One region of the Streptomyces sp. NPDC002574 genome, then DNA from elsewhere that is predicted to be linked to it. Evidence: riboswitches for the same ligand, from Rfam matches in the RefSeq annotation. Region 1 holds a riboswitch; each other region holds the start of a gene.
The links. Region 1 has a riboswitch for thiamine pyrophosphate ahead of thiC (phosphomethylpyrimidine synthase ThiC). Riboswitches for the same ligand answer to the same signal wherever they lie in the genome.

Region 1 (7,028 bases):
CAATGAGAGCGACGAGCACCGCGCCCGCCGCGACGCCGATCACCATCGGCATACGCCCCCTTACGATTGGCCCCGATCGGGGCCGCGTACGGGAGTGTGCGCCTGCGCAAGACGCACCGGAAGATCCTGGCGCATCCTTGTCGCGTTCTTGATACGAACGCGCCCGACTCCCCTCAGCCGTACGCCGGTACGACGTACACGGTCCGCGGCGGCAGGTACTCGACGACCACCACGACCGTGCCCTTCGCGATGCGCTCCCCCGCGGTCGCCGGGTATGCGAGGAAGGCTTCCGCACCCCCGCGGACCTGCACGATCACCTCGCCGACCAGCTCCGGGCCGACCGTGCCGGTCACCCTCCCCTGAAGCCCGATCACCCTGCCCACCCCCGTACTCGCGGAACTCAGCGCGCCCGCCGCCGGCGGCGCCCGCCGCCCGTGGGGACAGTGTCCCTCCCCGAGCGGTCCGCCGACACCACCAGCGCGGCCAGCGCGGTCGTCAGCGGCACCGCCACCACCAGCCCGATGCTGCCGACCAGGGTCCGGACGATCTCCTCGGCGACCAGCTCGCTGCCGGCCACCGCCAGCACGCCGCGCTGCGCGATGGAGAAGAGCAGCAGCAGCGGGAGCGCGGCGCCCGCGTACGCCAGCACCAGGGTGTTGACCACCGAGGCGATGTGGTCCCGCCCGATGCGCATCGCCGCCCGGTACAACTTCCGCCGGCCGGCGCTCGGATCGGCCTCCCGCAGCTCCCACACGGCCGAGGTCTGGGTGACCGTCACGTCGTCCAGGACACCGAGCGAGCCGATGACGATGCCCGCCAGCAGCAGGCCGTGGATCTCGATGCCCGGGTAGAGGTCGTGGATCAGCCCGGTCTCGTCCGAGGTGTTGCCGCTGAGCACCGCCCAGTCGATGAACACCGAGCCCAGCAGCGCGATCAGCAGCAGCGAGCAGAGCGTGCCGAGGACGGCCACCGAGGTACGGGCGTTGAGGCCGTGGCACATGTAGAGCGCGATCAGCATGATGGCGCTGCCGCCGACGACCGCGACCAGCAGCGGATCACTGCCGTGCAGGATCGCCGGGAGGATGAACAGCGTCAGCACGGCGAAACTGATGATCAGCGCCACCAGCGCCAGGATCCCGCGCAGCCGCCCGACCAGGACCACCGCCGCCGCGAAGAGACCGGCGAGCAGCCACAGCGGCAGCGACCGGTCCACGTCGGCGACCGAGTACTGCAACTCCTTGGGCGCGGCGGGCGCGTAGGACAGGAGGACCTTCTGCCCCTCCGTGTAGTGCCGGGTCTGGCTCGGCTGCACGATCTCGGTGAAGGTACGGCCGGTGTCCTTGCCGGAGGTGACCCGGATGGTCGCCCGCTCGCAGATCGACGGGGCCGCCGACGGGGCGGGAGACGGCCCGCCGGACGGCGTCGCGCCGGGCCCGCCGGGGTTGTTCGGCTCGGCGTTGACGTCCGCGCACTTGACGTTCTCGACCCGCACCACCCGGCCCGACTGCGTCTGCTGGTCGAATCCGACGCCCGTCCGCTTGTGGGCCGGCACCCCGTTCGGCCAGAGCACCACGAGGCCGACCACCACCGCGGCGACGAACGGGATCAGGACCGCGGCGATGACCTTCCGCAGGTGCCGGGAGACCGGCGGCACGGGACCGTGGCCATGGCTGTGCCCGTGGCTGTGCCCGTGGGGCTGGGGTTGCGCATGAGGGGAGTCCACGCGCCGATCATCCCAAGGCCCCCTGGTGTGCGTCGGAGAAGACCCGCTAGCGTGGTCGCACCTTTGCACACCGCGGGAGCTCGGAGCACCGGGCTGAGAGGGCGCTGACCGGCCGAGGGCCACCAGCTGCGTCGACCGCTGAACCTGTTACCGGGTAATGCCGGCGTAGGGAGTGGGTCTCATGACCATGCGCGATGCGAACGCGCGCGACATCGGCTGGCACAAGGGCTATGTGACCGGGTCACGCCCGGACATCGAGGTCCCCGTCCGCCGGGTGCACCTCACCAACGGCCGGGACGTGACGCTGTACGACACGTCCGGACCGTACACCGACCCCACCGTCACCACCGACGTGCGCCGCGGCCTGGAGCCGCTGCGCGAGAACTGGATCGTCGCCCGCGGCGACACCGACGAGTACCCCGGCCGTCCCGTCCGCCCCGAGGACGACGGCATCAAGCACACCTCGCCCCGCGGCGGGCTGCGCAACCTGGACGCCGTTTTCCCCGGCCGTCCGCGCCTGCCCCGGCGCGGACGGGACGGGCGGGCGGTCACCCAGCTCGTGTACGCCCGACGCGGCGAGATCACCCCGGAGATGGAGTTCGTCGCGATCCGCGAGGACGTCGCCCCCGAGGTCGTCCGCGAGGAGATCGCGGCGGGCCGGGCGGTGCTGCCGGCGAACGTCAACCACCCGGAGACCGAGCCGATGATCATCGGCAAGCGGTTCCTGGTGAAGGTCAACGCCAACATCGGCAACTCCGCCGTCGCCTCCTCCATCGAGGAGGAGGTGGAGAAGATGACCTGGGCCACCCGCTGGGGCGCCGACACGGTGATGGACCTGTCCACCGGCCGCAACATCCACACCACCCGCGAGTGGGTGCTGCGCAACTCCCCCGTCCCCATCGGCACCGTGCCCCTCTACCAGGCCCTGGAGAAGGTCGACGGCAGGGCCGAGGAGCTGACCTGGGAGATCTACAAGGACACGGTCGTCGAGCAGGCCGAGCAGGGCGTCGACTACATGACCGTCCACGCGGGCGTCCTGCTGCGGTACGTGCCCCTGACCGCCCGCCGCAGGACCGGCATCGTCTCCCGCGGCGGCTCGATCATGGCGGCCTGGTGCCTGACGCACCACAAGGAGAGCTTCCTCTACGAGAACTTCGAGGAGCTCTGCGAGATCCTCGCCGCCTACGACGTCACGTACTCCCTCGGCGACGGTCTGCGTCCCGGCTCCATCGCCGACGCCAACGACGAGGCCCAGTTCGCGGAGCTGCGCACGCTCGGCGAACTCAACACCGTCGCGAAGCGGCACGGCGTGCAGACCATGATCGAGGGGCCGGGGCATGTCCCGATGCACAAGATCCGCGAGAACGTGGAACTCCAGCAGGAGATCTGCGAGGAGGCGCCGTTCTACACCCTCGGGCCGCTGACCACGGACATCGCGCCCGCCTACGACCACATCACCTCCGGCATCGGCGCCGCGATGATCGCCTGGTGGGGGACGGCGATGCTCTGCTACGTCACCCCCAAGGAGCACCTGGGCCTGCCCGACCGCGACGACGTCAAGACCGGCGTGATCACCTACAAGATCGCCGCCCACGCCGCCGACCTCGCCAAGGGCCATCCCGGCGCGCAGGACTGGGACGACGCCCTGTCCGACGCCCGCTTCGAGTTCCGCTGGGAGGACCAGTTCAACCTGGCCCTCGACCCGGACACGGCACGGGCCTTCCACGACGAGACGCTGCCGGCGGAGCCGGCGAAGACCGCGCACTTCTGCTCCATGTGCGGCCCGAAGTTCTGCTCGATGAAGATCTCCCAGGACATCAGGCGGCAGCACGGCGGCACGGCCGAGGAGATCGAGGCCGGCATGGCGGAGAAGTCGAGGGAGTTCGCCGCCTCGGGCAACCGGGTCTACCTGCCGCTGGCGGACTGAGCCCGCCCCGCACGGAAGCGAACGACACGGCCCCCGGTCCCGCGGCGACGCGGGGACGGGGGCCGTCCGCGGCCGGTGGACCGGGCCGTCGTGCGGCGGTCAGTTGGGGGCGTGGTCGGGGCCCCCGTAGTCCGGGCTGGAGAAGTCGGGGCTGGAGAAGTCGGGACTGGTGAACCGGTGCCCGGGTTCCGGGGAGGACTCGGGGCCGGGGCTGGTGAAGTCGGGGCGGGAGTAACCCAGGCGCGGCATGCGGTGGTTGCCGTCGCCGCCCTGGCGGTCCGGTGGGGGCGGCGGGGCGGAGCCGGCGGCCTTGGCCAGGGCCGCGTCCAGAAAGGGCTGGAGGCCGCGTTCCAGCAGGGCCCGGCGCCAGATCTCGCGCGCCGCGGCGATCTCGGGCGGTTCGTCGGGTGGGTGGTCGCCCTCGGCGGTGGGGTCGTTGCGCAGGGCCGTGAGGAGCAGGCCGATCATGCCGACGACGACGCCGCAGGCGGCGACCGCCGCGAAGAGCCAGCCGGCCTGACGCAACGGACCGGCGATGTCCGGCTCGGGGTGGCCGAGCGCCAGGGCGTAGCCCAGGACGAGGAAGATCACGGCGGCGGTGCCGGCGAGGACGGGTGTGAGGACGGCGACGATCGCGAACAGCCCGGCACCCGAGCCGTCGGCGACGCCCGGTGCGGCGGCGGCGTACCCGATGCCGGAGACGGCGGCGACCCGCTGCTCGCGGCGTTGCTCGGACAGCGCCTCACGGGCCTTGACGTAACTCTCGTACTCCGGGGCCGCGCAGGCGGAGATCGGCGCGGCGGCGCTGAGCGCCATGGTGCGCAACTGCTCGGTGTTGAGCGGGTTCCGGGCGTCCGCGAGGGCGGCCCGGGTGCCCTCCGAGTGCAGGGCCCTGTCGAGGACGCGCTCGAACTCCGGGCGGTCCTCGGCCAGCAGATGTGGAGCGCTGTTCATGTGCATCCCCCGATGCTCCGTCTCCGGTGCCGCCCCGAAGTCCGCGCTGGAGTTCCGGACCGGCTGGGCGGAAGCGGAGGAGAAGCTGCCTACGGATACCCCGATGGTAGAGCGCGGAGGTGACGGGGTGACAGAGTGTTTCCGGAAAATGGGGGTTTCGGGGGCTACAACGGCAGGCGTGCGACCAGGAGTTTGCCGTCCATGGTGACCCCGCCGTCCATGGCCACCGCGAGGTTGTCGGCGTAGACGTGCGGTCCCTCGATCACGGTGGTCCGGTCGGGGGAGTCCGGGGTGTTCTCCCCGCCGACCTCGCCGAGCAGGTACGGGATGGGGCTGTGGCCGTGCACGACGCGCCGGCCGCCGTAGGTGTCCAGCAGTTCCCGGGCCGCCTGCGCCCCGGCCTCGCCGCGGAAGGCGAAGCGCCGGGTGAACTTGCGGAACAGCTCCCAGCACTCGTCGGCGTCGCCGCGCTGCAGGATGCCGGTGACCGTGTCGTTCATGGCGTCGATGGTCTCGCCGTACTCCAGGTACGCCGTGGTGTCGGAGTGCAGCAGGAGGTGGCCGTCGGCGAGGGCGGCCGCGTCCAGCCGGGACATCCAGGCGATGTGGTGGTCCTCGAGCCGCTCCATGTCGCTGGTCTGGCCGCCGTTGAGGCGCCAGGCGGCCAGGAAGGTGGCGGTGCCGGCGGCGGAGTTCACCGGTGTGTCGCCGAAGCGGTGGGCGCCGTAGAGCAGCAGCTCGTGGTTGCCCATGAGGGCGCGGGTGTAGCCGCCGGCCGCGGCGGCCTCGGCGGACAACTGCATGACCAGGTCGATGACGCCGACGCCGTCCGGGCCGCGGTCGGTGAAGTCGCCGAGGAACCACAGGCGGGCGTTGCCGGCCGCCCAGTGCCCCTCGGCGTCGATCAGCCCGATCGCGTACAGGGCGTCGCAGAGCTCGCCGAGGTAGCCGTGGACGTCGCCGACCACGTAGAGCGGGCCGAGCGGCGGTTCGTCGGCGGCGCTGATGACCGGGAGGTCGCGCTGGGTGGGCGTGTACTCCTCGGGGAGCGGCGCCTCGTCGACGAGCGTGGGCTCGTAGCCGGACTGCGGGCCGGGAGGCGCCGGTGGCGCGCTCTGGGCCGCGGCCTCCGCACCCTGTGGATGCCCGCCGAACCCCGTGCCGAGCATGGGTCCCTGACCTGCCCCCTGAGTCATCGAACCCTCCACCGTCGCGCCGCCATCCGCCCATCATAGGAATGACGATGTCGCGGCGTGACACACCTGGTGATAGCGATTTCATCTGGTCCGGACAAAATCCCCCGGGGCGGGCCCATCGCGCCCCGGAGGATACGGCTCCGCATCGTTGGGTCCGGGTGCGCGCCGCCGTGCCCCGGGTCCCCGCCGGGCGGCTCATCCCCCGGAGGGCCCCCGCGGCGGGTTCACCGTGGTGCGGGGGGAGCGGGGCTGGGAGGAGGTGCGGACGATGAGGTCCGTCGGCATGACCTGCTGCACCGGCCGGCCGCCGTCCACGCCCTCGATGGCGTCGATGAGCAGTTGGACGACGGCGGTGCCGATGCGTCCCGGTTTGAGGGAGAGCGTGGTGATGGGCGGCTCGGTGGCCGCGTAGACCATGCTCTCGCTGCAGCACACCAGCAGCAGGTCCTCCGGGACGCGCAGCCCGTAGCGGCGGGCGGCGGCCAGCAGGTCGGTGCCGTTGGGGTCGAAGAGGCCGTAGACCGCGTCGGGCCGGTCGGGGCGGGCGAGCAGCCGGTCGGCGGCGACCGCCCCGGCGCAGGGGTCGTGGGCCGGGTAGGACTCGACCACCGGTTCCTGCCCGATGCGCTCGCACCAGCTGAGGTAGGCGCTGGTCGACAGCCGGGTGTAGGTGTCCGTGCTGGTGCCGGTGAGCAGGCCGATCCGGCGGGCGCCGGACTCGGCGAGGTGCTCCAGGATGCCGAGAACGGCGGCCTCGTGGTCGTTGTCGACCCAGGCCTGGACGGGCAGGCTGCCGGCCGGGCGGCCGTCGCTGACCACGGGGATGCCCTGCCGGACCAGTTCGGTGACCATCGGGTCGTGGTCGGAGGGGTCGATCACGACGGTGCCGTCGAGCGCGACGTTGCTCCACACGTCGTGGCGGGACGAGGCGGGCAGGATGACCAGGGCGTAGCCGCGGGCGAGCGCGGCGGAGGTGGCGGCCCTGGCCATCTCGGCGAAGTAGGCGAACTCGGTGAAGGTGAAAGGTTCTTCCCCGTAGGTGGTCACGGTCAGCCCGATGAGCCCCGACCGGCCGGTGCGCAGCGTGCGGGCGGCGGCCGAGGGCCGGTAGCCCAGCCGGTCGGCGACCTCACGGACGTGGCGGCGGGTGGCGTCGGGCAGCCGGCCCTTGCCGTTGAGCGCGTCGGAGACAGTGGTGATCGAGACACCGGCCGCGGCGGCCACGTCC
Region 2 (7,028 bases), on a different contig from region 1:
CGGCCCTACACCCGCCCGCCGCTCTCCAAGGGCTACCTGCTCGGCACGGAGACCCGGGAATCGATACACGTGCATCCCAAGGACTGGTACGCCGAGCACGACGTCGAGCTCCTCCTGGACACCTCCGTCACGGCGCTCGACTGGCGGGCCCGTGCGGTGGAGCTCGACGGTGGGCACCGGATCTCCTACGCCAAGCTGCTCCTGGCCACCGGCTCGTCACCGCGCCGCCTGTCCGTTCCCGGTGCGGAACTGGACAACGTCCTGTACTTGCGCCGTGTGGGTGACAGCGACCGGCTCAAGGCCGCCTTCACCCCGGGCGCCAGGATCGTCGTGATCGGCGCCGGGTGGATCGGCCTGGAGACCGCGGCGGCCGCCCGGACCGCCGGGGCGGAGGTGACGGTGCTGGAGCACTCGGAGCTGCCGCTTCTGAAGGTGCTCGGGCGTGAGGCGGCCGAGGTGTTCGCCGGTCTCCACGTCGACCACGGCGTCGATCTGCGCCCGAACGCTCAGGTGGAGCGGATCACCGGGACACAGGGCCGGGTGGACGGGGTCCTGCTCGCCGACGGCACTCACATCGCCGCGGACGCGGTGGTCGTGGGCATCGGCATCACGCCCAATGTGCACCTCGCGCAGGACGCCGGCCTGGAGGTGCGCAACGGCGTCGTCACCGACGCGCACCTGCGGACCTCGGTGCCCGACGTGTACGCCGCGGGTGATGTCGCCAACGCCCACCACCCGTTCCTCGACCGCCACATCCGCGTCGAGCACTGGGCCAACGCGCTGCACCAGCCGTACACGGCCGCGCTGGGCATGCTCGGTGCCGACGCCGTCCACGACCGGCTGCCGTACTTCTACACCGATCAGTACGACCTCGGCATGGAGTACACGGGGTACACCGAGCCCGGCGGCTACGACCGCGTCGTCTTCCGGGGGGACGTGGCCGAGCGGCGGTTCATCGCCTTCTGGACGGCCGGGAACCGCGTGCTGGCCGGCATGAGCGTCAACGTGTGGGACGTCATGGATCCGATCCGGTCCCTGATCACTTCCCGGTCGGACGTGGACCCGGCGCTCCTGGCCGACCCCGACGTGCCCTTGGACCAGGCCGTTTCCTGACGGCCCGTCGCCACCGGGGGTGTCACAGATGACCCGATCCCCTGGTCCTAGCTGACAACAACCAAGGCAATCGGAGCAGACCGTGGCTATCACCGAACGACGTCTTTCCACCATGGTGCTGGTGATCGGTACCGGAGGAGCCGGACTGCGAGCGGCAATCGAACTGGCCGAGGCCGGTGTCGACGTCCTCGCCGTCGGCAAGCGGCCCAAGGAGGACGCCCACACGGCACTCGCCGCCGGAGGCATCAACGCGGCGCTGGCCACGATGGACCCCGAGGACAGCTGGCAGCAGCACGCCGCCGACACCCTCAAGGAGAGCTATCTGCTCGCCGATCCCCGCACCGTGCGGACCGTCACCCAGGGTGCCGCTCTGGGCATCGACGACCTCGAGCGGTACGGCATGGCGTTCGCCAGGGAGGAGGACGGGCGGATCTCCCAACGGTTCTTCGGCGCGCACAAGTTCCGGCGCACCGCCTTCGCCGGCGACTACACCGGTCTGGAGATCCAGCGCACCCTGATCAGGCGGGCGGAGCAGCTCGACGTCCCGCTGCTCGACGGTGTCTACATCACCCGGCTCCTGGTGCACGACGGCGCCGTCTTCGGTGCGTACGGCTTCGACGTCGCGAACGGGACGCGCTACCTCATCCATGCCGACGCCGTCATCCTCGCGGCGGGTGGACACACGCGTATCTGGCGGCGCACGTCCTCACGGCGCGACGAGAACACCGGTGACTCGTTCCGCCTGGCCGTGGACGCCGGCGCCCGCCTGCGGGACGCCGAACTGGTGCAGTTCCACCCGTCCGGCATCATCGAGCCGGAGAACGCGGCCGGCACGCTCGTCAGCGAGGCCGCGCGCGGTGAGGGCGGCGTCCTCCGCAACGCGCTCGGCGAGCGCTTCATGACCCGCTACGACCCCGAGCGCATGGAGCTGTCCACGCGCGACCGCGTGGCGCTGGCCTCGTACACCGAGATCAAGGAAGGCCGCGGCACCCCCAAGGGCGGTGTGTGGCTCGACGTCTCGCACCTGCCGCGGCAGACGATCATGACGCGGCTCCCCCGGGTCTACCAGACCCTCCTGGACCTGCAGATGCTCGACATCACCCGCGAACCGATCGAGATCGCGCCCACCGCGCACTACTCGATGGGCGGTGTCTGGGTGCGGCCCGAGGACCACAGCACGGACGTCCGCGGCCTGTACGCCATCGGCGAGGCCTCCAGCGGGCTGCACGGGGCCAACCGGCTCGGCGGCAACAGCCTCATCGAGTTGCTGGTCTTCGGCCGCCTCACGGGCCAGGCGGCGGCCGCCTACTCCCGGGAGCTGACCTCGCAGCCGCGCTCGGCCTCCGCCGTGGCGCAGGCCCGCGCCGAGATCGACGACCTCCTCGCGGCGGACGGCCCCGAGAACGTCCGCGCCCTCCAGCGGGCCATCCGCAACACCATGACCGAGCACGCCGGAGTCGTCCGCGACGACCAGGGACTGCGCACCGGGCTGGAGGAACTCTCGGCCGTCGAGAAGCGGATGGAGAACGTCGGTGTCCACCCCGACATCGCCGGCTTCCAGGACCTCGCCCACGCCTTCGACCTCAAGGGCGCGGCCCTGGCGGCGCGGGCCACGCTCGAATCGGCGCTCGAACGCCGTGAGACCCGTGGCTGCCACAACCGCAGCGACTACCCGGACCAGGATCCCGCGCTGCAGGTGAATCTCGTCTGGTCCCCGACGACGGGGATCACCCACGAGAGCATCCCGGCCATTCCCGAGGCGATCGCCTCCCTGATGGAGGACGTCCCGACCGAGGGAAAGCTCGCCGAGTGACGCCCCGGCCCGCGCGCGTTCCCGCGCGGGCCCGCCGGACCCCTGTCACACACGGGGTCACCGCCCGGTCTGTCCTTGTACGTACAGAATTCAGTGAAAGGATCCCTCATGAAGGTCGTAGTCATCGGCGGTACCGGGCTCATCGGCTCGAAGCTGGTCGGCAAGCTGCAGGAGCACGGCCACGAGGCGGTCGTGGCCGCGCCCAGCACCGGCGTGGACACCCTGACGGGCACGGGCCTGGCCGAGGTCCTGCAGGGTGCCTCGGTGGTGGTCGACGTGTCCAACTCGCCCTCGTTCGAGGACGAGCCCGTCATGCACTTCTTCCGCACCTCCACCTCCAACCTCCTCCAGGAGGAGGCGAAGGCCGGCGTCGGGCACCACGTGGCCCTCTCCGTGGTCGGCACCGACCGGCTCCAGGAGAGCGGGTACTTCCGCGCCAAGCAGGTCCAGGAAGAGCTGATCAGCGGATCCGGGATTCCGTACTCCATCGTCCACGCCACGCAGTTCTTCGAGTTCATGAAGGGCATCGCGGACGCGGCCACCGAGGGCGACACCGTACGTCTGGCACCCGTCAAGATCCGGCCCATCCACTCCGACGACGTGGCCGCGGCCGTCGGCCGCGCCGCGGTCGGCACGCCGGTCAACGGCGTGGTCGAGGTCGCCGGGCCCGACGAGTTCCAGCTCGACGAGGTCATCCGCAAGGGACTCGCCGCCCGGAACGACCCCCGCACGGTCGTCACGGACCCGCACGCCCGGTACTTCGGGGCCGAACTGAAGGAGACCACGCTCGTGCCGGGCCCCGACGCCCAGTTCGCCGGGACCCGGCTGGCCGACTGGCAGGCGCGGCAGCAGTGACGTCCGCGGGTGGCCCCTGCCCGTCGGGGGGCAGGGGCCACCGGCATGTTGGGGGACGTGGGTGCGTCCCGCCGCAACCGAACGCCGCTACCGGCCGCTGCGGGCGGTACGTCGACCGAGCGTCCTCGGCACGAAGGAGCCGGCTCGCGATGCCCAGGACTTTCATGGAGACCGCCCTGACGGGCGACGGCCCCCGTGACGCACTGACCGGCGTCTACCTCCTCGACCCCTTGAAGACCACGATCGGCTTCTCCGTCCGGCGCGCGATGGTCGCGCACGTGCGCGGGAGGTTCACCGACCTGGAGGGGCTCCTGCAGCTCGACGGACGCCGTCCCACCCGGTCCAGGGCGTTCCTGACCGTCCGGACCGGCAGCCTGCGCACGGGTCTGCCCGAGCGGGACGCCCGCCTGACCGGACCCGGCTACCTCGACACGGCGACGTTCCCCCTCATGGGCTTTCGTTCCACCGGCATCGTCCACATCGGTGAGGACCGGTTCCGCATGTCCGGCAGCCTGCGGATCAAGGACGTCGACCTGCCCCTGCACATCGACCTCGCGTCGGGCAGGGTCCGCCGGGACTCCTACGGCACGTACCGCGTGGGCTTCAAGGGCACGGCCGTCCTGCGGCGTTCCGACTGGGGACTCAATTGGAACACGCCACCCAGCGCGCGGGACGTCCTGGTCGGCGACACGGTGAAGCTGGTGTTCGACATCTCGGCGGTGCGGCCCGGGCAGCCGGACCTCCCCTGACGAGGAGCACCGCCGCCCGGCACGCCGCGGACATTCGACGGCATTTGACCGTGTTGCCCGCCGGCCCGGTTGCTGTCATGCCCTCCCGTCGACGCGCTGAGCAGAGCGATCGGGTTAGTCTGTCCGTCGTACCGGACACGGGGTGCCCCATCGAGGGCTGAGATCACACCCGTCGAACCTGAACCAGTTCGTACTGGCGGAGGGATGTCTTTCATGCCTTGGACGCATGTATCCGGCGGGCTGCCCGCCGACGGCCGGCAGACCGTCTTCGACGGGCGCATGCCGGCGGCCCCCGGCGATCTCCGCATCGAAGCGCACGGCATCCAACCGGTCCCCGAGAGCAACCGCTACGGCGGCCCGGGGCGGCTGTTCACCGTGTGGTTCGCCCCCAACCTCACCATGACCGGCGTCTTCACCGGCACCATCGGCATCGCGCTCGGCCTGGACTTCGCCACCGCGCTCGCGGCCGTCGTCCTCGGCACCGTCATCGGCGCGATACCGACCGCCTACCTGGGCACCTGGGGAAGCCGGACCGGCGCGGGGCAGCTGCCGCTGGCCCGGCTCGCCTTCGGCCGCGCGGTCGCGCTGCCGGGCGTCCTGCAATGGCTGTCGTCGGTCGCCTGGGACGCGCTGATCGGGCTGTTCGGCGGGGACGCGCTGGCCCGGCTGTGCGGCGTGCCCTTCTGGCTCGGTGTCCTGATCATGATGCTCGCCCAGGGCGCTCTCGGCGTCCTCGGCTACGAGGCCATCCACCGGCTCCAGATCGTCATGACCTTCGTGCTCGCCGCCGCGTTCGCGCTGATCGCCTGGAAGTTGCTCGACGGCGTCCACCCCGCGACCACCGGCTCCGCCCACGGCGCCGACCGGGGCGGGGCGTTCGTCCTGACCAGCACCATCGCGCTGAGCCTGTCCCTGTCCTGGGCCCCCTACGCCAGCGACTTCAGCCGCTACCTGCCACGGGCCACCTCGCGCTCGCGCATGTTCTGGTTCACCCTGACCGGCCTGGTGGTGTCCTTCGTGGCCGTCCAGGTGCTCGGACTGTGGGGCGCGTCCGTCCTCACCGACCAGACCGCCGCGGGTGTGGCGGACCTGCTCGGCGGCGGGCCGCTGGGGGCGTTCGGACTGCTCGCCGTGGCCCTGGCGGCGCTGTGCAGCAATGCCATGAACGACTACAGCGGATCCCTGGCCCTGCAGACCGCGGGAGTGCGCGTCCCGCGCCCGGTGGCGGCCGCGTTCGCCGCCGCCCTCGGCTTCCCCCTGGTGCTGTGGATGCACGCCGCCGACACCACGGCCCGCTTCCAGAACGTGCTGCTGTTCGTCGGTTACTGGATTCCCGGCTTCGTGGCGATCGTCGTCGTGGACTGGCTGGCGCGGGCACGGGCCCGCGGAGGTGCCGCGATCGACCTCGCCGCGGAGACCGGCCGGCCCCAGCCCGGCCTGCCCGCCGTGCTCGCGTTCGCCGCCGCCTTCGCCGCGGCCGTGCCGTTCATGGACACCAGCCTCTACGTGGGGCCGGTGGCGTCCACCCTGCACGGCGCGGACCTCTCGTACTACGTGGCGTTCCTCGTGGCACTCGCGGTGTACGCCCCGCTGCGGCTGCGCCGGCGGCCCTGAGCACCGCGCCCGGACACCGTCCACATCCGAAGGAGCGACACCGATGCCCCCGACATCCGCCGACCACACCGCCTTCGCCGCGCAGGCGCTCGCACGCGTACGGGCCGACTCCCCGCTGGTGCAGTGCCTGACCAACGCGGTGGTCACCGGGTTCACCGCCAACGTCCTGCTGGCGCTGGGCGCCGCACCCGCCATGGTCGACATCCCGGAGGAGGCCGGCCCGTTCGCCCGGATCGCCTCGGGCGTCCTGGTCAATCTCGGCACCCCGCACGCCGAGCAGCGCACCGCCATGGTCGAGGCCGCGCGGGCGGCCGCCTCCGCCGGCACGCCGTGGGTGCTCGACCCCGTGGCCGTCGGCGCACTGCCGGTGCGCACCGCGCTGGCGCACGAGCTCCTGGAACTGCGCCCGGCGATCGTCCGGGGCAACGCCTCGGAGATCATCGCGCTCGCGGGAGCCGGTGACGGCGGCCGCGGAGTGGACTCCTCCCACGGTGTCGAGGCCGCGCAGGAGACGGCGCACCGGCTGGCGCGGGAGACCGGCGGCGTGGTCGCCGTCTCCGGGCCCGTGGACTTCCTCACCGACGGGGAGCGCACGGCCCGCGTCGCCAACGGCGACATTCTGCTGACCCGGGTGACGGGCGGGGGCTGCGCGCTGGGCGCCGTGATGGCCGCCTTCGCGGCGGTGGACGAGGACCGGTTCGCCTCGACGGTGGCGGCCGTCACCGTCTACACGGTCGCCGCCGAGCTGGCCGCGAAGTCGTCCTCCGGGCCCGGCAGCTTCGCCGTGGCGTTCCTGGACGCGCTCGCCGCGGTGCGGGAGTCCGACCTCGCCGAGCGGGCGGCCGTGTCGTGACGCAGGCACCGGTCGATCTGTCGGTCTACCT
Region 3 (7,028 bases), on a different contig from region 1:
GGCCGGGATCGGTACCGCTGACCCTGCCCTTCGGCGTGGCCGCGTCGAACGCCTCGACCACCTCGACCTTGAGCCCGGCCGCGCGCAGCTGCTTCTCGGCGTCCGCCCGCGCCAGGTCCAGCACCGCGGGGGTCCTGGTGAACTGGCCGTCGTTGATGTACCAGACGCTCGCGCCGATGCCGGCGACGAGCAGCAGGGCGATCACCACGGCGATCATGCCCGGCCGGGCCCGCAGCCGGGCGCCGTCGGGGGCCGCGTGCCCGGGGCCGGGGACGGGCTGCCGGCGCGTCGGCTCCGGCGGCATCTCCAGCCGCGTGGTGCGGTGCACCACGGACGTCGCCTCCTCCGCCCCGGCCGGCCGCGGCGCCGCCGGGGGCGCGGGCGCGTGCGCCGTGGGCGGTACGGCGTCCAGCTGCGCCGGGCTCAGGGCGGCGCGTGTCGAGTGCAACCGGCCCAGCAGCTCCACGGCGTCCGCGGGACGCAGCGCGGGCTCGCGGGCCGCCGCGCTCGCCACGAGGGCGTCCAGCTGCGCGGCCAGCCCCGGCACGGTGGCCGAGGGCGCGGGGATGTCCTCGTTGAGGTGCTGGTAGATCACCTGCATCGGCGTGCCGCCCGCCCGGGGCTTGCCGCCGGTGAGCATCTCGTAGAGCAGCACCCCGCAGGCGTACACATCGCTGCGCGGGTCGGTCGTGCCGCTCTCGATCTGCTCCGGTGCCATGTAGGACACGGTGCCCAGCACGACGCCGGTGGTCGAGGTCGTCGTGGTGTGCGCGTCCACGGCCCTGACCAGGCCGAAGTCCGCCACCTTCACCCGGCCGTCGTCGCCGATGAGGACGTTCTCCGGCTTCATGTCGCGGTGCACCAGGCCCGCGCGGTGCGCCGCGCCGAGGGCCGCCAGCACGGGCTCCAGGATGTCCAGCGCCGCGCGGGGCGGCAGCGCGCCCCGGTCGCGCAGCAGGTCACGGAGCGTGCAGCCGGCGATGTACTCCATCGCCAGGTACACGTACGTGCCGTCCGTGCCCTGGTCGTAGATCTGCACCACATTGGCGTGGTCCAGCCGCGCCACGGACTTCGCCTCACGGATGAAGCGCTCCACGAAGCCGGGCTCGGCCGCCAGCGCCGGGTGCATCACCTTCAGCGCGAGCACACGGTCCAGACGGGTGTCCAGTGCCCGGTAGACCGTCGCCATCCCGCCGACCGCGATCCGGGCCTCCACCCGGTAGCGGCCGTCGAGCGTGCGCCCGACCAGCGGGTCTTGAAGGGTCATATCCACAAACGTGCAGTTTACGGTGTTCGCTTTACCCGCTTGGGCTAACGCGGCAACGTTGTGTCGCGGTCGTGCGGTACCGACACGAAACCGTGATGCGGTGCGCCGGCCGCCCGCCGGACCACCGCACGACACCTCAGGCGCCGAAGGCCGGCCGCTCCGGGTCGAAGGCCGCGACGCCCTCGGACGGCGAGGAGGCCAGGGCGTGCCGGCGCCGCGGGATGCGCCCCGCGCGGTGCGCGAGGCGGCCGGCCTCCACGGCATGGCGCATGGCGCCGGCCATGAGCACCGGCTCCCGCGCCCGGGTGACCGCGGAGGCGAGCATCACGGCGGCGCAGCCCAGCTCCATCGCGAAGGCCGCGTCGGAGGCCGTGCCCGCCCCGGCGTCCAGGATCACCGGCACGGAGGCGCGCTCCACGATCAGCTCGAAGTTGTGCGGGTTGCGGATGCCGAGCCCGGAGCCGATGGGCGATCCCAGCGGCATGACCGCGGCGCAGCCGAGGTCCTCCAGCCGACGGGCCAGCACCGGGTCGTCGTTGGTGTACGGCAGCACCGTGAAGCCGTCGTCGACCAGGACCTCGGCCGCGTCCAGGAGCTCGACCGGGTCGGGCAGCAGGGTGTGCTCGTCCGCGATCACCTCCAGCTTCACCCAGTCCGTGCCCAGTGCCTCCCGGGCCAGCCGGGCGGTGAGGACGGCCTCGCCCGCCGTCCGGCAGCCCGCGGTGTTGGGCAGGACGCGGACGCCGTGGCGGGACAGCACCGACAGCACGGAGCCCTTGACCGTGGGATCGAGCCGCCGCATGGCGACCGTGGTGAGCTCGGTTCCGGAGGCGAGCAGCGCCTGCTCCAGCACCTCCAGGCTCGGCGCGCCGCCGGTCCCCATGATCAGACGGGAGCCGAACGCCGTGCCGGCGATGGTCAGCGGGTCGTCGGCCATGCGGGTCAGCCTCCCTGCACCGCGGTCAGGACCTCGACGCGGTCGCCGTCGGTCAGCGCGGTGGCGGGCCACTGCCCGCGGGGCACCACGGTCTCGTTGAGCGCGGCGGCGACACCGGAGGAGGCGGTGGTCAGCCCGGCGACCAGCCGGTCGAGAGTGAGGCCAGGGGCCACCTGGCGCGGCTCGCCGTTGACGGAGACGGTCATCGCGTTCATGCGTACTGCTCCTGAGGGGTGAAACGGCCGGGGGAGAAGGGACGGGCCACCTCGGGCAGCTCTCCGCCGGTCAGCACCTCGGCCATCACGTCGCCGGTCAGCGGGGTGAGCAGCACGCCGTTGCGGTGGTGGCCGGTGGCCATGAGCAGGCCCTCCAGCGCGCTGCGGCCCAGCAGCGGGGCGTTGTCCGGGGAGCCGGGGCGCAGCCCCGCGACCGTTTCCACCAGCGGTAGTTCGGTGATGCCCGGCACCAGCTCGTGGGCGTCGCGCAGCAGCTCGTACACGCCGCCGGCCGTGACGGTGGTGTCCCAGCCCATCTCCTCGCTGGTGGCACCGACGACCAGCTCGCCGTTCTCGCGCGGCACCAGGTAGACATGCGCGCCGCGCACCACGGCGCGCACCGTGCGGGACAGGAAGGGCGCGTACGCCGCGGGCACCCGCAGCCGCAGGACCTGGCCCTTCACCGGGCGTACCGGCGGCAGAAGGCGCTCCGGCAGCCCGCCGAGCCGGCCGCTGCGGCTCCCGGCGGCCAGCACGGTCTGCCCCGCGGCCAGCACGCTGCCGTCGTCGAGCACGACCCCGCGCGCCCGGTCGCCGGCCACGTCCACCGCGGCCACCGCCGTGCGGCGGAAGGCCACCCCGGACAGCTCGCAGGCCCGCAGCAGCGCCGCCACCAGGCGTCGCGGGTCGACCTGGTGGTCGCCGTCGACGCGCAGGCCGCCGCGGACGCCGGGCGCGAGCATCGGTTCCAGGCGGCGGCACTCGCGTCCGCTCAGCCACTCTGCCCGCAGCCCCAAGGAGGTCTGGAACGCGTGCAGTTCGCGCAGCTCGGCGCGGTCGTCGGCGTCCAGGGCCACGGCGAGGGTGCCGCAGGTCCGGTAGCCGAGGTCCAGGCCCGTGGTCTCCTCCAGCTCGGCCGTGAACGCCGGATAGCGGCGGATCGCGGCGAGGTTGAGGTCGAGCAGGGCCCGCTCGCCGTACTGCAGCTCGGTGACGGGGGCCAGCATCCCGGCGGCCACCAGGGCCGCGCCGCCGCCCGGATCGGGGTCTGCGACCACCGTGCGCAGCCCGCGTTGGGCCGCCCGCCAGGCGGTGACCAGGCCGATGATCCCGCCACCGATGACGACGGTGTCGGGCACGTCATGACGGTGCATCGGTGTACCGCTCCTCCCTTCGCCGGCATGACCCGGATCAGGTTCGTACGGTCGGCGGCCGGCCAGCCGCCCTCTCAGCCCGGTGCGCCGGGCTCCCGCGAGTGCTTCGACCGCCACTTTAGTACGCACGACTGACGGCGAGTAGGGCGCCGGTACCGGACCGCGCGCCGCGCGGCGTTACGGTGATCAGCGTGACCAGCAGCAGCGAGCAGCGAGTCGTCGTCGTCGGGGCCGGGATGGCCGGGGTGCAGACCGCCGTGTCCCTGCGCGAGCAGGGCTGGGGCGGCACGATCACGCTGCTCGGCGCGGAGCGCCATCCGCCGTACGACCGGCCCCCGCTGTCCAAAGGCGTCCTCTTCGGCGCCGACGAGGGCCCGGGCGCGCTGCTGGACGTGGACTTCGGCGGCATCGGCGTCCAGCTGCTGCTCGGCCGGCACGCGAGCGCGCTGCGCCCGGACGAGCGCCGAGTGCTCACCGACGCGGGACCGGTGGAGTACGACAAGCTCGTCGTGGCCAGCGGCGCCGAGCCGCTGACGCTGCCCGGCAGCGAGGGCGTGCCCGGCGTGCACGTGCTGCGCACCCTGGACGACGCCGCCCGGCTGCGGCCCGTCCTGGAGGCGCGGAACTCCGTGGTCGTGGTCGGCGCGGGCTGGATCGGCGCCGAGTTCGCCACCGCCGCCCGGCACGCGGGCTGCGCCGTGACCGTCGTCGAGGCCGCCGACCGCCCGCTCGCGGGCGTGCTGCCCGAGCGGATCGCCGACCGGATGCGCGGCTGGTACGCGGAGGCCGACGTCGAACTGCGCACGGGCGCCGCCGTCGCCGCGGTCGAGCCGGGCGTCGTGCGGCTCGCCGACGGCAGCGTGATCGACGCGGAGGCCGTCGTCGTCGGCATCGGCGCCCGGCCGGCGACGGGCTGGCTGGCCGGCTCCGGGGTCGACCTCGGCCCGGACCGGTCGGTCCTGGCCGACGACCGGCTGCGCACCTCCGTGCCCGACGTGTACGCCGTCGGCGACTGCGCCTCCTTCCCCTCCGCCCGGTACGGGCAGCGGCTGCTCATCCACCACTGGGACAACGCGGTCCAGGGGCCCCGCACAGCGGCCGCCAACATCCTGGGCGGCGACGAGGTCTACGACCCCGTCCCGTACTTCTGGTCCGAGCAGTTCGGCCGCTTCGTCCAGTACGCGGGGCACCACGTCGACTCCGACGAGATGCTGCTGCGGGGCGACCCGGACGGCCTCGCCTGGTCCGTGCTGTGGCTGCGCGACGGGGTGCTGGTCGCCCTGTTCGCGGTGGGCCGTCCGCGCGACCTCGCCCAGGCCCGCAAGCTCATCGCCCGGGAGGCCCGTGTCGACCGGGCCCTGGTGGCCGACCCTGCCGTGCAGCTCCGGGCCGCCGTCGTCTGACGGCCGCGGGGCCGGGCGGCCGGCCCCGCGGAACGCCCCGCATGCCCCTGGTGGACGCCACGAGTACCGCGGTAGGGGTCCGGGATGGCACGCTTGTCCTGTGACCGAGATCGACGCAAAGATTGATGCCCTCGTACCCTCCTGGCTCAACGTCCCCGAGATCGCCGAGCAACTCGACGTGGAGGTGACCCGGGTCCGCCAGCTGATCAAGGAAGGGCAGCTCATCGCGGTGCGCCGCGGAGAGAACAGGGTGCTGATGGTCCCCGCCGACTTCATCGGCGACGGGAAGATCGTGAAGGGCCTCGCCGGCACGCTCAACCTGCTCAAGGACGACGGGTTCAGCGACGAGGAAGCCCTGGAGTGGCTGTTCACCCCGGACGAGAGCCTGCCCGGCACCCCGGTGCAGGCCCTGTGCGAGAACCGCGGGACCGAGGTGAAGCGCCGGGCCCAGGCGCTGGCCGTCTGAGCCGTCCGACCAGCGCACTCACCGCGCTCACCGCACTCAACCGTTTCACCGCTCGTACGGCACGTACCGCACCCGAGGGGGACCCACCGCATGAGCATCCGCGCGCGGCTCGACGACGCCCGGCTCTACCTGTGCACCGACGCCCGCCGGCGCCAGGGCGGCATCGCCGAGTTCGCGGCCTTCGCGGACGCCGTGCTGGCCTCCGGGGTGGACATCGTGCAGCTGCGCGACAAGGGCATCGAGGCCCGCGAGGAGCTGGAGTACCTCGCGGTCCTCGGTGACGCGTGCCGGCGGCACGGCGCGCTCCTCGCGGTGAACGACCGCGCGGACGTGGCGCACGCGGCCGGGGCCGACGTGCTGCACCTCGGGCAGGGCGACCTGCCGGTGCCGGCCGCGCGGGCGATCCTCGGTTCCGGCGCGGACTCCCCGGTCGTCGGACGGTCGTGCCACTCCGAGTCCGAGGCGGCCGCGGCCGCCGTGGAGCCCGGTGCGGACTACTTCTGCACCGGGCCGGTGTGGCCGACCCCCACCAAGCCGGGCCGTCCCGCGCCGGGGCTCGGCCTCGTCCGGTACGCGGCGGGGCTCGGCACGGACCGGCCGTGGTTCGCGATCGGCGGCATCGACCTGGACAACGCCGAGCAGGTGCTGGACGCCGGTGCCCGGCGGATCGTCGTCGTACGGGCCGTCACCGAGGCCGAGGACCCCGGCGCGGCCGCCGCGGAGCTCGCCAAGCGGGTCCGCTCCTACACCGTCTGACCGCGCGCGGAGCGGTGCCCCGGACAGCGGAGGTCCCGTCGGCCGGGCCCGGCGTGTCCAGGGAGTGAGCATTTCACCGCGTCCTGTTGGGGCCCTCCGGCCCCCGCGGCTAGCCTGAGGCGCATGGCCCTCGGAACCCCTTCCACCAGGACCGATCACGCGGTCACCATTCGTGAGCTGCTGGCCTCAGGGCAGCGCTCGTACTCCTTCGAGTTCATGGCGCCGAGGACCGAGAAGGGCGAGCGGACGCTGTGGGACGCCATCCGCCGCATCGAGGCGGTGGGTCCCACCTTCGTCTCCGTCACGTACGGCGCGGGCGGCACCTCGCGGTCCGGCACCGTCCGGGCGACCGAGCGCATCGCCTCCGACACCACCCTCACGCCCGTGGCGCATCTGACCGCGGTCGACCACTCCGTCGCGGAGCTGCGCAACATCATCGGCCAGTACGCCGACGCCGGGATCCGCAACATGCTCGCGCTGCGCGGCGACCCGCCCGGCGACCCGCTGGGGGAGTGGCAGCGGCACCCCGAGGGAGTGGACTACGCCTACGAACTCGTCCGGCTCATCAAGGAGTCGGGCGACTTCTGCGTCGGCGTCGCGGCCTTCACGGAGATGCACCCGCGCTCGACGGACTGGGAGAGTGATACGCGTCACTTCATCGCGAAGTGCCGTGCGGGCGCCGACTACGCCATCACCCAGATGTTCTTCGACGCCGAGGACTACCTGCGGCTGCGTGACCGGGTCGGGAAGGGCGGTTGCGAGACGCCCATCATTCCGGAGATCATGCCGGTCACGAACGTGCGGCAGATCGAGCGCTTCGCCCAGCTCGG
Region 4 (7,028 bases), on a different contig from region 1:
TTGACCTGGAGGTCCAATTACGTGTTAGGGTCGCCCGCATGACCAGGCCCAAGCAGTTCGACCCGGACGTCGCCGTGGAACAGGCCATGGAGGTGTTCTGGCGGAAGGGCTATGCGTCCACCACGCCCCAGGACCTGGTGGACGCCCTCGGGATCGGAAAAGGCAGCCTCTACAACGCCTTCGGCAGCAAGCGCGCGCTGTTCGAGCGGGCGCTGCGGCGCTACCGCGAACGGCAGGCGAGCGTGCTGCTGCGGGCGCTCGAGGAACCCGGACCGGCGAAGGTGCGCCTGCGCAGGGCTCTCGAGGCCGTGGTGCGGACGGATCTGGCCGACCCGGACCGCCGCGGCTGCATGGCGGTGAACACGGCGGCCGAGGTGGTGCGGACCGACGAGGTGGCGACCGATCTCGTCCTCCGTGCCTTCGCGCACATCGAGAGCGCCTTCCGCGCCGTGGTCGTTGAAGGTCAGCGCGCGGGCGAGATCTCGCCCGAACGCGACCCCGACGGCCTGGCCGCCATGCTGCAGAACACCGTGGCGGGGCTGCGGCTCGCGGTGCGCGTCGCCGAGGGGCCGGAGCGGCCCGCCCGCATCATCGACGCGGTGATCGACTCCCTCTGACCGCCTGCCTCCACTGCCCCGCAACCGCCGCTGCCGGGCCCCCGGCTTCCGGCGGCGGCCCTTCTGGCTCCGGCGAACCCCTTTGTGTGCCCCTGCCCGGGGTCCCGTCCGCCTTAGTTTTGTACCTTGAGTTCAAGAATGGTGATTCCATGCAACCCTTCCTCAACGCCCGTGCCGCCTTCTGGACCGCGGGCGCCGTCGTCGCCCTCGCGCTCTGGACCAGCGCGTGCCCCACCATGACCTATCCGCTCTACCAGGCCGACTGGCACATCTCCACGACCACGGTGACCTGGATCTTCGCCGCGTACCCGATCGCGCTGATCCCCGTGCTGATCCTCTTCGGCGACCTGTCCGACCACATCGGACGGAGGTCCGCCATGCTGCTGGGACTGCTGGCCGAACTCGCCGGGGTGCTCCTCTTCGCGTTCGCCGACGGCGTCCCCTGGCTGCTGGCCGGACGGGCGTTCATGGGCCTCGGCGTCGGCCTGTCGCTGAGCCCGGCGAGCGTGGCCATGGTGGAGTTCAGCGCCCCGGGCAAGGAAGCGCGTGCCGGATCGGTCGGCACGGCCGTCTCCGCGTCCGGTATCGCGCTGGCGATGCTGGTCGGCGGGGCACTGACCCAGTACGCCCCCTTCCCGCTGCACTTGAACTTCTTCGTCCTCGCCGCCGTGATCGCCGTCGTCGTCTGCTTCGTCGCCGGCATACCGCAGCACTCCGCGAACGGGTCCAGCATCCGGTGGCGCGTGCGCGCGATCGCGATCCCCCGCGGCAACCGGGGAGTCTTCGCCGCCGGCGCTGTCGCGTTCGCGTCGTCCTTCCTCCTCGGTGCCATCGTGCTGCCGCTCGGCGCGAAGATCGCCCACCAGTTGGCGGGTTCGACCAACGCCCTGGTCACCGGCGCGCTGCTGTCGGTGTTCGCGGCGTTCATCGCGGTCAGCGCCCTGCTGGCCCGGCGTCTGGGGCCGTGGACCCTGGTGACGGTCGGCGCGGTGGTCTCGGTCGCCGCTGTGTGGCTCTTCGTCGTCACCAGCGCCACCCACTCGATGGCGGTCTTCTTCCTCGCGTCCGCGTGCGCGGGCGCGGCTTACGCCTTCGACTTCGCCGGCGGGCTGACCGTCCTCAACACCTACGCCGCGCCGCGCGACCGCGCGAGCATGGTGTCCGGCGGCTACCTCGTCGGCTACCTCGCCCAAGGTGTCGGCGCGCCCGTGCTGGGCTGGGTCGTCACCGCGCACGGACTGCCGGCGGGCCTGCTCACCGGCGCCGCGAGCTTCAGCGCCTTCTTCGCCGCGGCGCTCCTCTTGGGCCTGGTCATGCTGTCGCGCACGCGGCGTCCCGGATCCCGTAAGACCGGTGGTGCCGTGGCCCGTTCGGCCCCGGCCGCGCAGCGCGCGGCGGACGGCGTCCCCGAAATCCTCGACCGTACGTGAGCATGCCGTGCCCCGGCGCCATGACGACGTCGGCGACCGTTGACCGATCTCCGTGACGGCGTCGAGGATGCACGGGTGATGACCATCGCGGGCCAGACAGAGCCCGGTCCGGGCCCGTTCCTGCTCATCTGGAGCTCGTCATTGGCGGCATCATCGGCTCGCCGCTCTCCTTTTTCATGATCGTGGGCGGTTAGGACTCGTCACGCGATCGCTCCCCCTCGCTCCTGAGGGGGCGCTTTTCCCGGAGTCGGAGTCCGGCTGTCCGCTGGAGTTCCGCCAATCGCCTGTCCTGGCGGCGGCCTGCGGCCAGGTCGCTGAGCGCGTACGCCGTGCACGTGACCCCTTCGACCGTATGGAACCGCGCGCCCCAACTCCCGTGCGTGAGCGCGCTGACACGGGTCCACGGAAGACGCTGCGTTCCCCAGGGGTTGACCATGGTGATCATGTCAGCGGTGAGTTCCCACCGCACTCGGAGCAGGTTCCACCACGAGAACAGCCCGGCGCCGACGGCGATCGCCGTGATCAGGGCCGCGGATGACACGTGCTCGGCATCCCGGTGGATGGCAACGGAGAGCCGGCGAACCACTGCCGCCACCGCGGGGATGACGGTCAGTGCGTAGCCCAGGACGAGACCCTGTGCATCGACGTACCAGACGCCGACTTTGCCGTCCTGCTCAGGCATCGCTCTCCCCTCCCGCCGGCTGATGCCGTGGCGTGCGTTCCGCGCATACTGCGGAGCGCAGAACCAGCTACTCGTGTCCCGACCCCTTCGCCGGCTGCCGATTTTTCGACGTGGAGCCGCCTGTTCCGCGAGTCCGCGTCGCGGGCGAGGTGCGACGGGGCCAGTGGTCGAAGTCTGCCGAGTGATCGCCACCGGGGCCGTCCCGGAGCCGTGCGGGATCGCGCGGCGATGACGGAGGACGCCTGAGAGTGACGGGAGCCTCACCCGGCCGAACGGGGAGGCCCCAAACGATCTGCGACACTGGATGGACCATGCCTGTACCCGGAGAACTCACCTTCGTCGCGCCGCGCGCCGCCAAGAAGCCGCCGCGGCACCTTGCCGACCTCACGCCCGACGAGCGGCGGGAGGTGGTCGCGGAGCTGGGGGAGAAGCCGTTCCGGGCCAAGCAGCTGTCGCAGCACTATTTCGCGCGGTACACGGACGACCCGGCCGCGTGGACGGACATTCCGGCGGCGGCGCGCGGGAAGCTGGCGGAGGGGCTGCTGCCGGACCTGATGTCGGTCGTGCGGCACAGCAGCACGGACAACGACACGACGCGCAAGACGCTGTGGCGGCTGTTCGACGGGACGCTGGTCGAGTCGGTGCTGATGCGCTACCCGGACCGCGTGACGATGTGCATCAGCTCCCAGGCGGGCTGCGGCATGAACTGCCCGTTCTGCGCGACCGGGCAGGCCGGGCTGGACCGGAACCTGTCCACCGGCGAGATCGTGCACCAGATCGTGGCGGGCATGCGGGCGCTGCGCGACGGGGAGATCCCGGGCGGGCCGGCGCGGCTGTCGAACATCGTCTTCATGGGCATGGGCGAGCCGCTGGCGAACTACAAGCGGGTGGTGGGCGCCATCCGCCGGCTGACCGACCCCGAGCCGGACGGCCTGGGGCTGTCGCAGCGGGGCATCACCGTCTCCACGGTCGGCCTGGTGCCGGCGATGCTGCGGTTCGCGGACGAGGGCTTCAAGTGCCGTCTCGCGGTGTCGCTGCACGCGCCCGACGACGAGCTCCGCGACACCCTGGTGCCGGTGAACACGCGCTGGAAGGTGCGTGAGGTGCTGGACGCCGCGTGGCACTACGCGGACGTGTCCGGGCGCCGGGTCTCGATCGAGTACGCGCTGATCCGGGACATCAACGACCAGGCCTGGCGCGCCGATCTGCTGGGCCGGCTGCTCAAGGGCAAGCGCGTGCACGTCAACCTGATCCCGCTCAACCCGACGCCGGGTTCGAAGTGGACGGCGTCGCGGCCCGAGGACGAGCGGGCGTTCGTCGCGGCGCTGGAGGCGCACGGCGTGCCGGTGACCGTGCGGGACACCCGGGGCCAGGAGATCGACGGGGCCTGCGGGCAGTTGGCGGCTTCCGAGCGCTGAGAGGCGCTTGCTAGGGTGACGGTCGATTGCGGCGGTTTGCCGTGAACGGCCGTGAACGGTCGACAAAAGAACATCCGACAGGGGAGCGCACACAGCGCTGAGAGTGCGGCACGGCCGCAGACCCTCGAACCTGATCCGGGTCATACCGGCGTAGGGAGTCACTTGATGAGCACCATCCGGCGTGCCGCCGGCACCGCCCTCGTTGTCGCGCTCGGCGCCGCGTCCCTCGCGGCCTGTGGCGGAGGCGAGGATTCCGCCGCCGGTGGCGGTTCCAAGACCGTCACTCTGGTCAGCCACGATTCCTTCGCCGCCTCGAAGGCCGTGCTGAAGGCCTTCACCCAGCAGACCGGATACACGGTGAAGGTCCTGCGCGGCGGCGACGCGGGCGCGGCCGTCAACCAGGCCGTCCTCTCCAAGGGCAATCCGCAGGGCGACGTCTTCTTCGGCGTGGACAACACCCTGCTCTCCCGCGCCCTGGACAACGGCCTGTTCACGCCGTACGAGGCGAAGGACCTGGACAAGGTCCCCGCCGCCCTCCAACTCGACGCCGCCGAGCACCGCGTCACGCCCATCGACTTCGGCGACGTGTGCGTCAACTACGACCGCGCCTGGTTCGCCGCGCACAAGGTGCCCGTCCCGCAGACCTTCGACGACCTGGTCAAGCCGGCGTACAAGGACCTGCTGGTCACGGAGAACGCCGCGACCTCCTCCCCGGGCCTGGCCTTCCTGCTGGCGACCACCGCGAAGTACGGGGACGAGGGCTGGCAGGACTACTGGACCAAGCTGAAGGCCAACGGCGTCCAGGTCGTCGACGGCTGGGAGCAGGCCTACTACGACGACTTCTCCGGCGCCGGCGGCGGCAAGGGCGACAAGCCGCTGGTCGTGTCGTACGCGTCCAGCCCGCCCGCCGAGGTGCTCGCACTCAAGGAGCAGCCCGAGGAGGGCCCGACGGGCGTGGCCACGGCCACCTGCTTCCGGCAGATCGAGTTCGCCGGGCTGCTGGACGGCGCGAAGAACACCGAGGGCGGAAAGGCGCTGGTCGACTTCCTGCTGAGCCGCACCTTCCAGGAGGACATGCCGCTCACCATGTTCGTCAACCCCGCCCGGGACGACGCGAAGCTGCCCGAGGTCTTCACCAAGTACGCGCCGGTGATCAGCGATTCCGCGACCGTCGAGCCGAAGAGGATCGCCGCGAACCGTGAGCAGTGGGTCAAGACGTGGTCCTCGCTCGTGCTGAAGTAACCGGAGCGCCCCGGAAGAAGGCGGCGGCCCTGCGGCCGCACGCCGTGCGACTCGGCCTGATGGCCCTGCCGGCCGCCTTCTTCGCGGTGTTCTTCGGTTATCCGGTCGCCGCCATCGTCACCCGCGGGCTCCACGAGGGCGGCCGGTGGCGGCTGGGGCGGTTCGCGGACGTGCTGGGCGACCCCGACATCCTGCACGTGCTGTGGTTCACCTGCTGGCAGGCGGCCGCCTCGACCGTGCTCACCCTGGCGATCGCCCTGCCGGGCGCCTATGCGTTCGCGCGCTTCGACTTCCCCGGGCGGCACCTGCTGCGGGCGGTGCTGACCGTGCCCTTCGTGCTGCCGACGGTGGTCGTCGGCTCGGCGTTCCTCGCGCTGCTGGGCCGGGGCGGACTGCTGGACGAGCTGTGGGGGGTGCGCCTGGACACCACGGTGTGGGCGATCCTGCTGGCGCACGTCTTCTTCAACTACGCCGTGGTGGTACGGACCGTGGGCGGCCTGTGGTCGCAGCTCGACCCACGGCAGGAGGAGGCCGCGCGGGTACTGGGCGCCGGGCGGTTCTCGGCGTGGCGGCGCGTGACGCTGCCGGCGCTCGCGCCGGCCGTGGCGGCGGCCGCGGTCATGGTGTTCCTCTTCACCTTCACCTCCTTCGGTGTCGTGCAGATCCTCGGCGGGCCCACCTACTCCACCCTGGAGGTGGAGATCTACCGGGAGACCGCCCAACTGCTGGACCTGCCGACGGCCGCCGTGCTGACGATCGTCCAGTTCGCCGCCGTCGCCGGCATCCTGGCCGTGCACGCCCGGACCGTTCGCCGCCGCGAGAGCGCGCTGCGGCTGGTCGACCCGGCCGGAACGGCAAGGCGGCCGCGCGGCACGGGCGAGTGGGCGCTGCTGGCCGGGACGCTCGGGCCGGCCGCGCTGCTGATCCTGGTGCCGCTCGGCGTGCTGGTGGAGCGGTCGCTGGACGGCCCCGACGGCTACGGCCTGGACTTCTACCGCGCGCTCGGCTCGGCGGGCGCGGGTGGCGGCACCTTCGGGGTCGCGCCGGTGAGCGCGGTGTGGAACTCACTGGAGTACGCCGCCGCGGCCACCGCGATCGCCCTGGTCGTCGGCGGTCTGGCGGCGGCCGCGCTCACCCGGCGCGCCGGTCGGCTCGTCCGCGGCTTCGACGCGCTGCTGATGCTGCCGCTGGGCACCTCGGCCGTCACCATCGGCTTCGGCTTCCTGATCACCCTCGACGAACCCCCGCTGGACCTGCGGTCCTCGTGGATCCTCGTACCGCTCGCCCAGGCGCTGGTCGGCGTGCCCTTCGTGGTGCGCACCGTTCTGCCGGTGCTGCGTGCCGTGGACGAGCGGCTGCGCGAGGCGGCCGCGGTGCTCGGCGCGTCGCCGCTGCGCGCGTGGCGCGAGGTGGACCTGCCACTCGTGCGGCGGTCCCTGCTGGTGGCGGCGGGCTTCGCCTTCGCCGTCTCGCTGGGCGAGTTCGGGGCGACGGTCTTCATCGCGCGGCCCGACAACCCCACGCTGCCGGTCGCGGTGGCCCGGCTGCTGGGCCGGGCGGGCGAGCTCAACCACGGGCAGGCGATGGCGCTGAGCACCGTGCTCATGCTGGTGTGCGCGGGCGCGCTGCTGGCGCTGGA

Region 2: it holds a riboswitch for thiamine pyrophosphate, as region 1 does, so the genes downstream of both, ACFYXS_RS33905 (purine-cytosine permease family protein) here and thiC (phosphomethylpyrimidine synthase ThiC) in region 1, are expected to answer to the same signal.
Region 3: it holds a riboswitch for thiamine pyrophosphate, as region 1 does, so the genes downstream of both, thiO (glycine oxidase ThiO) here and thiC (phosphomethylpyrimidine synthase ThiC) in region 1, are expected to answer to the same signal.
Region 4: it holds a riboswitch for thiamine pyrophosphate, as region 1 does, so the genes downstream of both, ACFYXS_RS09495 (thiamine ABC transporter substrate binding subunit) here and thiC (phosphomethylpyrimidine synthase ThiC) in region 1, are expected to answer to the same signal.

What each region holds. Positions count from the first base shown of each region.
Region 1 covers NZ_JBIARB010000012.1:49,616-56,643, forward strand. Annotated here, with positions in the region: gene ACFYXS_RS27935 (SPFH domain-containing protein) at 1-52, opposite strand, end outside; gene ACFYXS_RS27940 (hypothetical protein) at 174-374, opposite strand; gene ACFYXS_RS27945 (YibE/F family protein) at 401-1,723, opposite strand; TPP riboswitch at 1,786-1,913, shown strand; gene thiC (phosphomethylpyrimidine synthase ThiC) at 1,905-3,650, shown strand; gene ACFYXS_RS27955 (hypothetical protein) at 3,750-4,610, opposite strand; gene ACFYXS_RS27960 (metallophosphoesterase) at 4,769-5,773, opposite strand; gene ACFYXS_RS27965 (LacI family DNA-binding transcriptional regulator) at 5,996-7,028, opposite strand, start outside.
Region 2 covers NZ_JBIARB010000017.1:121,423-128,450, reverse strand. Annotated here, with positions in the region: gene ACFYXS_RS33925 (NAD(P)/FAD-dependent oxidoreductase) at 1-1,113, shown strand, start outside; gene ACFYXS_RS33920 (L-aspartate oxidase) at 1,226-2,926, shown strand; gene ACFYXS_RS33915 (SDR family oxidoreductase) at 3,035-3,781, shown strand; gene ACFYXS_RS33910 (YceI family protein) at 3,931-4,530, shown strand; TPP riboswitch at 4,659-4,752, shown strand; gene ACFYXS_RS33905 (purine-cytosine permease family protein) at 4,744-6,144, shown strand; gene thiM (hydroxyethylthiazole kinase) at 6,188-6,997, shown strand; gene thiE (thiamine phosphate synthase) at 6,994-7,028, shown strand, end outside.
Region 3 covers NZ_JBIARB010000009.1:302,225-309,252, reverse strand. Annotated here, with positions in the region: gene pknB (Stk1 family PASTA domain-containing Ser/Thr kinase) at 1-1,273, opposite strand, end outside; gene ACFYXS_RS23915 (thiazole synthase) at 1,404-2,204, opposite strand; gene thiS (sulfur carrier protein ThiS) at 2,210-2,410, opposite strand; gene thiO (glycine oxidase ThiO) at 2,416-3,573, opposite strand; TPP riboswitch at 3,571-3,683, opposite strand; gene ACFYXS_RS23900 (NAD(P)/FAD-dependent oxidoreductase) at 3,765-4,976, shown strand; gene ACFYXS_RS23895 (Rv2175c family DNA-binding protein) at 5,077-5,442, shown strand; gene thiE (thiamine phosphate synthase) at 5,533-6,198, shown strand; gene metF (methylenetetrahydrofolate reductase [NAD(P)H]) at 6,322-7,028, shown strand, end outside.
Region 4 covers NZ_JBIARB010000003.1:560,253-567,280, forward strand. Annotated here, with positions in the region: gene ACFYXS_RS09475 (TetR/AcrR family transcriptional regulator) at 39-617, shown strand; gene ACFYXS_RS09480 (MFS transporter) at 767-2,047, shown strand; gene ACFYXS_RS09485 (hypothetical protein) at 2,238-2,729, opposite strand; gene rlmN (23S rRNA (adenine(2503)-C(2))-methyltransferase RlmN) at 3,041-4,147, shown strand; TPP riboswitch at 4,217-4,321, shown strand; gene ACFYXS_RS09495 (thiamine ABC transporter substrate binding subunit) at 4,313-5,389, shown strand; gene ACFYXS_RS09500 (ABC transporter permease) at 5,449-7,028, shown strand, end outside.